DNA from 2 places in the Shewanella sp. MF05960 genome. Region 1 is predicted to be linked to the other one. Evidence: riboswitches for the same ligand, from Rfam matches in the RefSeq annotation. Region 1 holds a riboswitch; the other holds the start of a gene.
What was found. A riboswitch is a leader RNA that binds a small molecule or an ion and turns the genes downstream of it on or off. The one in region 1 is predicted to bind lysine.
Positions count from the first base shown of each region.

Region 2: it holds a riboswitch for lysine, as region 1 does, so the genes downstream of both, ACROAE_RS11040 (Na+/H+ antiporter NhaC family protein) here and lysC (lysine-sensitive aspartokinase 3) in region 1, are expected to answer to the same signal.

Region 1 covers NZ_JBOZPS010000014.1:32,023-37,098, reverse strand. Annotated here, with positions in the region: gene ACROAE_RS14340 (succinylglutamate desuccinylase/aspartoacylase family protein) at 1-192, opposite strand, end outside; gene lysC (lysine-sensitive aspartokinase 3) at 196-1,575, opposite strand; lysine riboswitch at 1,710-1,883, opposite strand; gene ACROAE_RS14330 (DUF3293 domain-containing protein) at 2,181-2,621, opposite strand; gene arcA (two-component system response regulator ArcA) at 3,301-4,017, shown strand; gene ACROAE_RS14320 (DPP IV N-terminal domain-containing protein) at 4,094-5,076, opposite strand, start outside.
Region 2 covers NZ_JBOZPS010000009.1:85,603-90,678, forward strand. Annotated here, with positions in the region: gene ACROAE_RS11030 (electron transfer flavoprotein subunit beta/FixA family protein) at 1-138, shown strand, start outside; gene ACROAE_RS11035 (electron transfer flavoprotein subunit alpha/FixB family protein) at 140-1,063, shown strand; lysine riboswitch at 1,516-1,731, shown strand; gene ACROAE_RS11040 (Na+/H+ antiporter NhaC family protein) at 1,814-3,370, shown strand; gene ACROAE_RS11045 (thymidine kinase) at 3,525-4,103, shown strand; gene ACROAE_RS11050 (acyl-CoA dehydrogenase C-terminal domain-containing protein) at 4,201-5,076, opposite strand, start outside.

The DNA of each region.
Region 1 (5,076 bases):
ATAGTCTTCAAGTAAGGTCATCAGCTGATAAATCACTGCATTACCTTGTACTTCAGCGCCGTGAACATTGGCCTGAATGTAAACTCTCGGCGCAGACGCTTTAGCACCTATAAAATCATAAAGCGGTATGGTGAGCGCTTGCCCTGTGGCAAGCTCCCCAACTTGTATATTCGACTGTATTACCTTACTCATCAATTACGACTCAAACAGATTTTGATGTAAAGCATTAACCACTTGCGCCGCTTCAGATTCAGATACCAATACACATAAATTATGTGGGCTCGCACCTTGGCAAATCATCCGCACATTGTGGTTTTCAAGCACTTTAAAGACGCGACTGCAAATACCTGCTGTAGAGGCAATGCGATTACCAATAATGGCAATAAGCGCTAAATTATCCTCAACACGGACACGACAATGCTGCGATAGCTCTTGCAGTAATGGCTCGCTCAATAAGCCTTGGCCACTCGAGTCTGAACCGGTTTTATCCAGCGTTAACGACACGTTCACTTCTGAGGTTGTAATTAAATCTACCGAGATTTTATGACGTGCAAGTGTTGCAAAGGTTTCCGCTAAAAACCCCTGTGCGTGGAGCATTTGCAGGCTATGAAGGTTTAATAGCGTTTGGTCGCGACGTAATGCCACCGCGCGAAAAACGGGCGTGTCTTCAACTTGATGACGGATCCATGTCCCGCCCATTTCAGGCGCTTTGCTGGAACCTACAAACACCTGAATCTTTTGTCTTACCGCGGGTAAAATGGTCGCTGGGTGCAATACTTTAGCGCCAAAAGTTGCCATTTCAGCCGCTTCATTAAAGCTGATCTCTGGAATGGGGCGTGCATTAGGCGCCAATCTTGGGTCGGTAGTGTAAATACCGGCAACGTCAGTCCAAATCTCTACCGCTGTGGCACTTAATGCTTCAGCAAGTAGTGCTGCAGAATAGTCACTACCGCCACGGCCTAAAGTGGTTGTGCGCCCATCTTGATCTGCACCAATAAACCCTTGAGTGACTATCACATAATTCGCCAGCAACGGCTTTAACAAGTCACCAGACAACGAGGCTATGGCTTCAATATGAGGTTCTGCACGGCCAAAATGACTATCGGTGCGAAGCACCTGGCGCACATCAAAATGATCCGATGCGGTGCCCTTTTCACGAATTACCGCAGAAAACAAAATCGATGAACATTGCTCACCAGTAGAGAGCAATTCGTCCATAATCGCCTTGCTGCGATCAAGTTCTAACGACTCACTTAATACCGACATGCGGCTCAGAATTTTATCGATGCTCGCGGCCACATCTTGCGGGCGCCCTAACTCATCTAAAATGGCATATTGAATTTGTGCAATTTGCTTTAACAACGCTAAGCGGCGCTCGTCATTCACATTTGCTTGAGTTAACTCGACCAGTAAATTGGTTACGCCACTTGACGCACTGACCACCACTAAACGGGTGGCAGGATTGGCTAACACAATGTCAGCACAACGACTCATCGATGCATAATCAGCAACAGAGGTACCGCCAAATTTGGCGACGACTAATTCTGGACGAATATCTTGAGAAACAGTGCTCATACGAATGCCTCCGCGGTTGGCGAAAGACGACAAAATAAGAAGTAATTGACTAACATGATATACACTCCGAACACACTACGTTCGAAGAGCCTGGTGCTAAGATAACGCACCCTTAAAGAAGGGAAACAGCAATCATCACCAGAAGCTCTCCACCAAAAAACAGGTGACAATCGTTAGGATTCAGCCTATACGACCGATATCAATGTGTGCCACACAATTTGATACCTCGGCGCTAATCTCCATCATAAGTTGTCATCGGATTGGCATCCTCAAACTTACTACCTAGTTAACGCTCCTCTTCTGTGCCTCCCGAAGGAGGGACTTGAAAAATAGCAACAAACCCACTAACAAGTCAATCAACAATCGTTGTAAAAATACGCTATTTTTATTTTATTCATCTTTGTGGCAAAGATGACGCTCAAGGATACTTATTTTCGCAATCTCAAAAACATCATTTTAGATTGTTCATAATGATGAAAAATAGCCATTTTCATGGACCAAACAACCTTTAAAGGCAAAATAAAGAGACAATTAAACTTTATTGTCTTAAATAAAGATCTAAAAAATCAAGTGATCCACAGTTTTATACTCTTAACAGCTAAACACTACAGGTGCGAACTAATATCAGGCAACTCATTTACTAAGCGTAAACGCTGATTAAAAGCTCCCATATCGACTTCAGGCATCAGCGGATCAATGCAAGCAATAAGTGATAATAATCCTTGATTAACATAATAAATGGCATGTTGATTAAATTCTCTACCCAATTCAAGCGCCTGTTCTTTATCAATAAAAATAGCCCAACTTTTTTCCATATGCGACAAATCAGGTGCTGCACCAATGAGTGCTCGGTATGGACTGTTGTATTGTTGAATTTTGGATTGGAGCTGACGATCTAGTAAACGATTTTGGCTCGGGGAGAGTAATAAGCCACTGGGGTTGTGGGCGGTAATAATAGCAAACGGGAAATCATGAGAAAGGCGTTGAGTGAACAAAAAATGTGTACTTTGATAGTGATGCCACAGTGTATCTATAACATTTTCCATAATATTAATTCGTCAATTAAACCAAAATCAGTTTAGCAAAGCCTTATGAATTCTTAAAGGTTTGTGATATCAGTCACAAGTATAATATTTATTTATCCTTAAATATTATGGCATTAACAACATTAATCTTTCATATACTTGACTGTTATATTAATTTTTTAACATTTAATTTGTTAACAAATGCCTAAAACGAGTACAATAACGTCACCTACTAGTAAAGCACTGTAGTGAAACCAATAACATCGCTTGCTAAATGTATCGAGGGATGGCGTTTAAAACGCATTTATTGGTAATTAATCACAATTTTGTGTGCTTAGTTTACACCCGAACGTTTTATGTTCTACATTTGATAAAGCAAAGGGATAAACAGTAATACGTATAAATAAGTTTGCAACATATGGAACTATCTCTATAAATCGTATTCATAGTAGTAAGCCTTCTGGCAAATTTTTTACTTATTATGCAGCTGCATATTGCATTGCGTAATGAGCGTTAATATACGCAAGACAACTCAGTAACCATACATAGCGTTACATCTTACGAGTTTATAAGAGTGTTTTATTCAGGGCAGACATAGATAAACACCAAAAAAATACTGGAGTATCAGCGTTAATTAATGCGCGATTACAACTTACTAGCCTATCGCTAGAATCGAATTTTATAAAATTAGGTAAATATCATGCAAAACCCACACATTCTGATTGTTGAAGACGAAGCAGTAACCCGTAATACATTACGCAGTATTTTTGAAGCTGAAGGCTATGTCGTTACCGAAGCTAACGACGGCGCAGAAATGCACAAAGCCATGCAAGACAATAAAATTAACCTAGTGGTTATGGATATTAACTTGCCAGGCAAAAACGGGTTATTACTTGCTCGCGAATTACGTGAAATAAATAACATTGGTCTTATTTTCTTAACCGGCCGTGATAACGAAGTAGATAAAATCCTTGGTCTTGAAATTGGTGCCGATGACTACATCACCAAGCCTTTCAACCCACGTGAATTAACGATTCGTGCTCGTAACCTATTAACTCGCGTTAATAGTGCTGCTGCAGAAACTGAAGAAAAAGGTTCTGTTGAATATTACCGTTTCAACGGCTGGAGCTTAGAAATTAACAGCCGTTCTTTAGTGAATCCACAAGGTGAGTCTTATAAGCTACCACGCAGCGAATTCCGTGCGATGCTTCACTTTGTTGAAAACCCAGGTAAGATTTTAACGCGTGCTGATTTATTATTAAAAATGACTGGCCGCGAATTAAAGCCGCATGACCGCACTGTTGACGTGACAATCCGTCGTATCCGTAAGCACTTTGAAAGCTTAGCCGATACGCCAGAAATCATCGCGACTATTCACGGTGAAGGCTATCGTTTTTGTGGTGACTTAGAAGGCTAATCCTTTAAGGTTACCCAATAAAAAACCAGGTGATTAACCTGGTTTTTTTATGCCCGCTTTTAGCGATTAATTTATGTTATTTCAATTGCTGGTCTAAAAATGCAGCTAACGATTTATATAAGTGATTACGCACTTTCTCACCGCGCATGGAATGCTTAGACCCTGGGTAATCCATCATCTGGAATAATTTACCTTCATCTTGCAATGTTTTGTATACTCGCGTGCTGTTTTCAAACAATACGTTATCATCAGCCATGCCGTGATACATCAACAGGCCTGACTGATAATTTTTGACGTATGGCAAAATACTGCTGGCATCATAACCTTGTTTATTGGTTTCAGGATCCCCCATATAACGCTCGGTATAATGGGTATCGTATAAACGCCAATCAGTTACAGGAGCCCCTGAAATGGCTGCTTTAAAATAATCTGGCGCCTTAAATTGGCTCATTAATGCCATATAGCCGCCGTAACTGTGACCATAAATTGCCACATTTTCGCCATCAATAAATGGCAGGCTACGTAAGTAATCCACACCCACTTTTTGATCGTTTACCTCGGCATCCCCCATATTTTGATAAATTACATACTCAAACTCAGTACCACGATGGGCCGAGCCACGGTTATCTAATTGGAATACCGCATAACCTTGTTGTAATAAGTACTGGGTAAAATAATCCGCCTCACTCCAGCTGTTCACCACCAACTGTGCGTGCGGTCCACCATAAACACGTACTACAACTGGATACTTTTTATTAGCATCAAACGGTACAGGTTTAAATAAACGGTACATTAATGGCTGACCATCTTCTGCCTTTAATTGGCCAAACTCAGGCATTTGCCATAAGCCAGCCAAATCATATAAAGGATGATTTTGATTAATCTCGTTTTGCTCAACCCAGGCTAATAATTTACCCGAGTCATTGTGTAAGCTGATCTGTGGCGGTTGCTGGAGGCTATTAAAGTAATCTAAATAAACCGGACTCTTATCGGCAAATACCGCAGCATGTATTCCAGCCGTTTGGCTAATTCGCTCGATTGAATCAGCGCCCTTTTGCA
Region 2 (5,076 bases), on a different contig from region 1:
GCTGATTTGGGTGTTAGCCTCAAAGCTCATCAAACTGTCATTAAAGTGACCCCGCCGGTGGACCGTAAAGCCGGAATTATGGTGTCTTCAGTTGAAGAGTTAGTCGAAAAGTTAAAAAACGAAGCGAAGGTGATCTAACATGGCCATTTTAGTATTAGCGGAACACGATAACGTCAGTTTAAAATCAGATACGGCAAAAGTAGTGAGTGCTGCAGCTGCCATTGGTGGTGATATTCATGTGCTTGTTGCTGGCGCAGATTGTGGCGCAGCGGTTACTGCAGCACAAAGCCTTGCTGGTGTGAGTAAAGTATTGGTTGCAGACAGCGTTGAATATAGCGCGCAACTGGCAGAAAACGTATCGAAACTCGTGGTTGAACTTGCTGCGGATTACGAACATGTTTTAGCTGCGGCAACCAGTATCGGTAAAGATACTTTACCTCGCGTTGCGGCGCTGTTAGATGTGGCACAAATTTCTGAAGTGATAGAAGTGGTTAGTAGTGACACGTTTGTCCGTCCAATTTATGCCGGTAATGCATTGGCGACAGTACAAAGTTTAGATGCTAAGAAGGTCATGACAGTGCGTTCAAGTGCGTTTGATGCCGTTGCTGCTACTGGCAGTGCTGATACCGTCAACGTAAGCCAAGTGATTGCCGCTCGGACTGAATTTGTATCGCAAGCCCTAACAGAATCTGCTCGTCCAGAGCTAGGTAATGCTGGCATTATCGTTTCTGGCGGTCGTGGTATGGGCAGTGGCGAAAACTTTGGTATTCTTGAACAACTTGCCGATAAGTTAGGCGCTGCTGTTGGTGCATCACGTGCCGCAGTCGATGCTGGTTTTGTTCCTAACGATTTACAGGTAGGTCAAACGGGTAAAATTGTGGCACCTGACTTGTACATTGCTGTTGGTATTTCTGGCGCGATTCAACATCTTGCCGGTATGAAAGATTCAAAAGTGATTGTGGCCATTAACAAAGATCCTGAAGCACCGATATTCCAGGTGGCTGACTATGGTCTAGTGGCTGACTTATTTGAGGCTGTGCCTGCATTAAACAATTTAGTTTAATCAGGGCAGTTTGCTCCAGTTAGAGTCACTTATCGCTTGGATAGTGTGCTTTCGATAATAAAAGGTTTCTACTTAATCGGTAGAAACCTTTTTTATTGACCGTTTTATGCTGCCATGGAGTTGGTATTAATAAAGAATGCCCCATCAGCTTTTGTTCTGCGGTCTCGCTATTTAAAAGGGGACAACCGTGACGCCATAGCGACGCCTTAATCTAAAACCGCTTGACGTATTCTGAGTGGTCACTTATTTAATGCGGATTGGTATTGCTTGCTGTTTTTGTACCCAGTTCACTAGTGTGCATTTGATTTAAAAACGTTAAACTAATGATGTTAGATTGTAGGAAAAGTTAACGTTATTGTTGCTTATGCTGCAGTTTAGCGCTTATTGCTGGCGCACAATGTGCCATTTATGATTGTATGTCGGCGCTATTTGTAATGTGTGTTTTTACAATCAGCAAAAGTAGAGGTGCATTGCATAAGAGTCATGTTGAATTGGGTGATGCCAATAATTCAGCATAAAAGGATGCAATGCCGAAATAAATGAGTTGATCGCCCTCATTTGTTGGTGCCGTTCTCGAAAGGGGCTGCACTGTCATAGTGTTTTTATCGACATGATAAAAAAATGATATTCATATTAAATGGGTATGACTGTGGAGTGCTACTAGTAACGTTAACGCATATACTTTCTGTGTATGTTTAACCTTATTTCTAGTTTTTCCTTATTCGTATTCAACGAAGAAATAATTAAATTATGATAATAAGTTATGCCGATTCGGCACTGTCAGTTTTGCCTCCACTTGTGGCAATTACCTTGGCTATTTTTACCCGTAAAGTGCTGCTGTCATTAGGGGTAGGTATTCTCTTAGGTGCGCTATTGCTAACCGATTTTTCCATGATTGGCAGTGGTGAATATCTTGCCAATACCGTCAGTCAGTTAGTGTGGAAAGACGCAGCCCTAAATAGTTGGAATGTGTATATCCTTGGTTTCTTAATTGTATTGGGGATGATCACAGCATTAATCACGGTAAGTGGTTCAGCGAGGGCGTTTGCTGATTGGGCTAAACGGCACATTCGTAATAAGCGTGACGCCAAGTTAATGACCATGTTTTTGGGCTGCGTGGTGTTTATTGACGATTACTTTAACAGCTTGGTGGTCGGTTCTATTTCACGTCCTATTACTGACCGTTATCATATTTCGCGCGCTAAACTGGCCTATATTCTTGATTCTACTGCCGCGCCTGTTTGTGTGATTTCACCGGTCTCAAGCTGGGGCGCATACATTATTGCACTCATTGGCGGTATTTTAACGGCGCACGGTTTTGCAGATGCGGGTCATTTAAGTGTTTTTGTGCAAATGATCCCAATGAACTTTTATGCGGTATTCTCGTTGCTATTATTGCTATGCGTTGCCGCTTTTAGTCTAGATGTTGGCCCGATGCGCCAGCATGAGCTTAATGCGCTTCGTGGTAACTTATTTGACGAAACTAAAGGCCAGCCTCCTGGCGCGGCAACGGATTTACCTGAAGCCGATACCGGTAAAGTGATTGGCCTATTTTTACCGATTGCTATCTTAGTGTTTGCGACCGTGTATTTTATGGTATCAAGTGGCGCAGACTCACTCGCCGCAAGCGAGTTACCCTTTAGCGTATTAGGTGCATTTGAAAATACCGATGTCAGTTCATCACTATTCTTTGGCTCACTTGTTGGCTTTATTGCTACCGTAGGACTTGCCATTCAGCAGAAAGTCGAATGGTCGATGTTAGTCAAAGGCATGACAGTGGGCGCACGCTCAATGTTGCCGGCTATTTATATCTTACTGTTTGCATGGACGATTGCGAGTGTGATTGGTCAGCTTGAAACTGGTAAATACATGGCAAGTTTAGCCACTGACAATATTCCATTTGCCTTACTTCCAGCAGTGTTATTCTTGTTAGCGGGTATTACTGCATTTTCGACGGGTACAAGTTGGGGTACGTTTGGCATTATGTTGCCTATTGCCGCAGACATGGCAATGGGAAGTGACAGTACCATGATGTTGCCAATGTTGGCTGCGGTGTTGTCTGGCGCGGTATTTGGCGATCATTGCTCACCGATATCGGATACCACTATATTGTCATCGACAGGCGCCAGTTGCCATCATATTGACCATGTGGTGACTCAATTACCTTACGCACTCATCACTGCGTTTATTAGCTTAGTCGGTTATACCGTTTTAGGTTTTACGGGCTCATTGGTGGCAGGTTTAATTAGTTGTAGTGTGTTGTTTGTTATTAGCATCGTGATATTGCATTTTTGGGCAAAAAAATAATCGTTAGTCTTAAGATTAATCGATAAATACAGCCTGTGTTGCTGTCGTTAAAAATGCCGTACTCATAACGAATACGGCATTTTTGTTTGTCGTTGTCATGTTAAAACAGTTACTATATGCAACATAAACAGACCAACTATTAGGACGCATAATTTTGGCGCAACTGTACTTTTATTATTCGGCAATGAATGCCGGTAAATCGACTTCATTACTACAGTCTTCTTATAATTACCGCGAGCGCGGGATGCATACTTTAGTGATGACGGCATCGATAGACAATCGTTATGGTGTTGGTAAAGTATCATCACGTATTGGTATCGAAACAGATGCGCAGGTATTTGGTAGTACTGATAATTTAATAGAGTTAATTTCGACGTCTCATAATGAACAAAAAATTCATTGCGTATTGATTGATGAAAGCCAGTTTTTGAGTAAAGAACAGGTGAGGCAGATTACCCATGTGGTCGATAACATGGATATTCCTGTATTGTGCTACGGTCTTCGTAATGACTTCCAAGGAGAATTATTTCCTGGTAGCCAATATTTATTAGCCTGGGCCGACAAATTAGTTGAGCTTAAAACGATTTGTCATTGTGGCCGTAAAGCTAACATGGTGGTGCGTCTTGATCACGACGGTAAACCAATGCGTGAAGGCGAGCAAGTTGCCATTGGCGGTAACGAGAGTTACGAGTCGGTTTGTCGCAAGCATTTTCGTGAGTTTTTGTGGGATTAAATTAAACCTAACTTGACCGAATAAAAAAGCCGCTTCAAGTTAATTGATGCGGCTTTTTTATTCGGTCACTATTTATTAAAATCGGCTTAGGCGAATATTAAAAATCGGCTTCTGCGAAATCAACAATATCAGCACTGCTTGATTCAATTTGTTTACGTAAACTGCGGGTTTGGCTACCCCAATAGCTCATAAAGAATTGTGCCGTTTTAAGTTTAGCTTGGTAAAAGCTAGCCTCTTCCGTACCCGCTTCTAATGCGGCTAATGATGTTGCTGCAATGCGAGTCCACATCCACGCTAGCGCTGCAATACCAAACAACTGCATATAAGCCATTGATGCCGCGCCAATTAAATCAGGGTTCTTGCTGGCTGACTGCACAATAAAGCCGGTGGCTTTTTCAAGATCGCCTGCCGCATCCATTAACCCTGCAAGATAAGGTTTCATTGCATCATTAGTGGCATGTTGCTGCACGAGCTCTTTGACCATGCCAGACCATAGCGTTAATGCCGCGCCTTTGTCTGCCAATAATTTACGACCGACTAAATCAAGCGCCTGTACACCGTTAGTGCCTTCATAAATCATCGCGATACGGATATCTCGGACAAACTGTTCCATGCCCCATTCATTAATATAGCCATGGCCGCCATAAACTTGCTGGGCATCAACACAAGCTTTAAAGCCTTGATCGGTGACAAACCCTTTAACAATGGGAGTGAATAGTGCGGCAAGGGCCGAGGCTTGTTTTGCTTGTGCAGGATCGGTATGACGCTCAGCTTGGTCCAGCCATAATGCTTGTTGGCCCATTAACGCGCGTGTACCTTCATTGAACGACTTTTGTGATAACAGCATGCGGCGAACATCACCGTGTACGAGTAATGAATCAGCAGCTTGCTCAGGCTGCTTAACACCGCTTAATGCTCGGCCTTGAATACGCTCTTTGGCATAAACAAGAGCATTTTGGTACGCAATATCTGA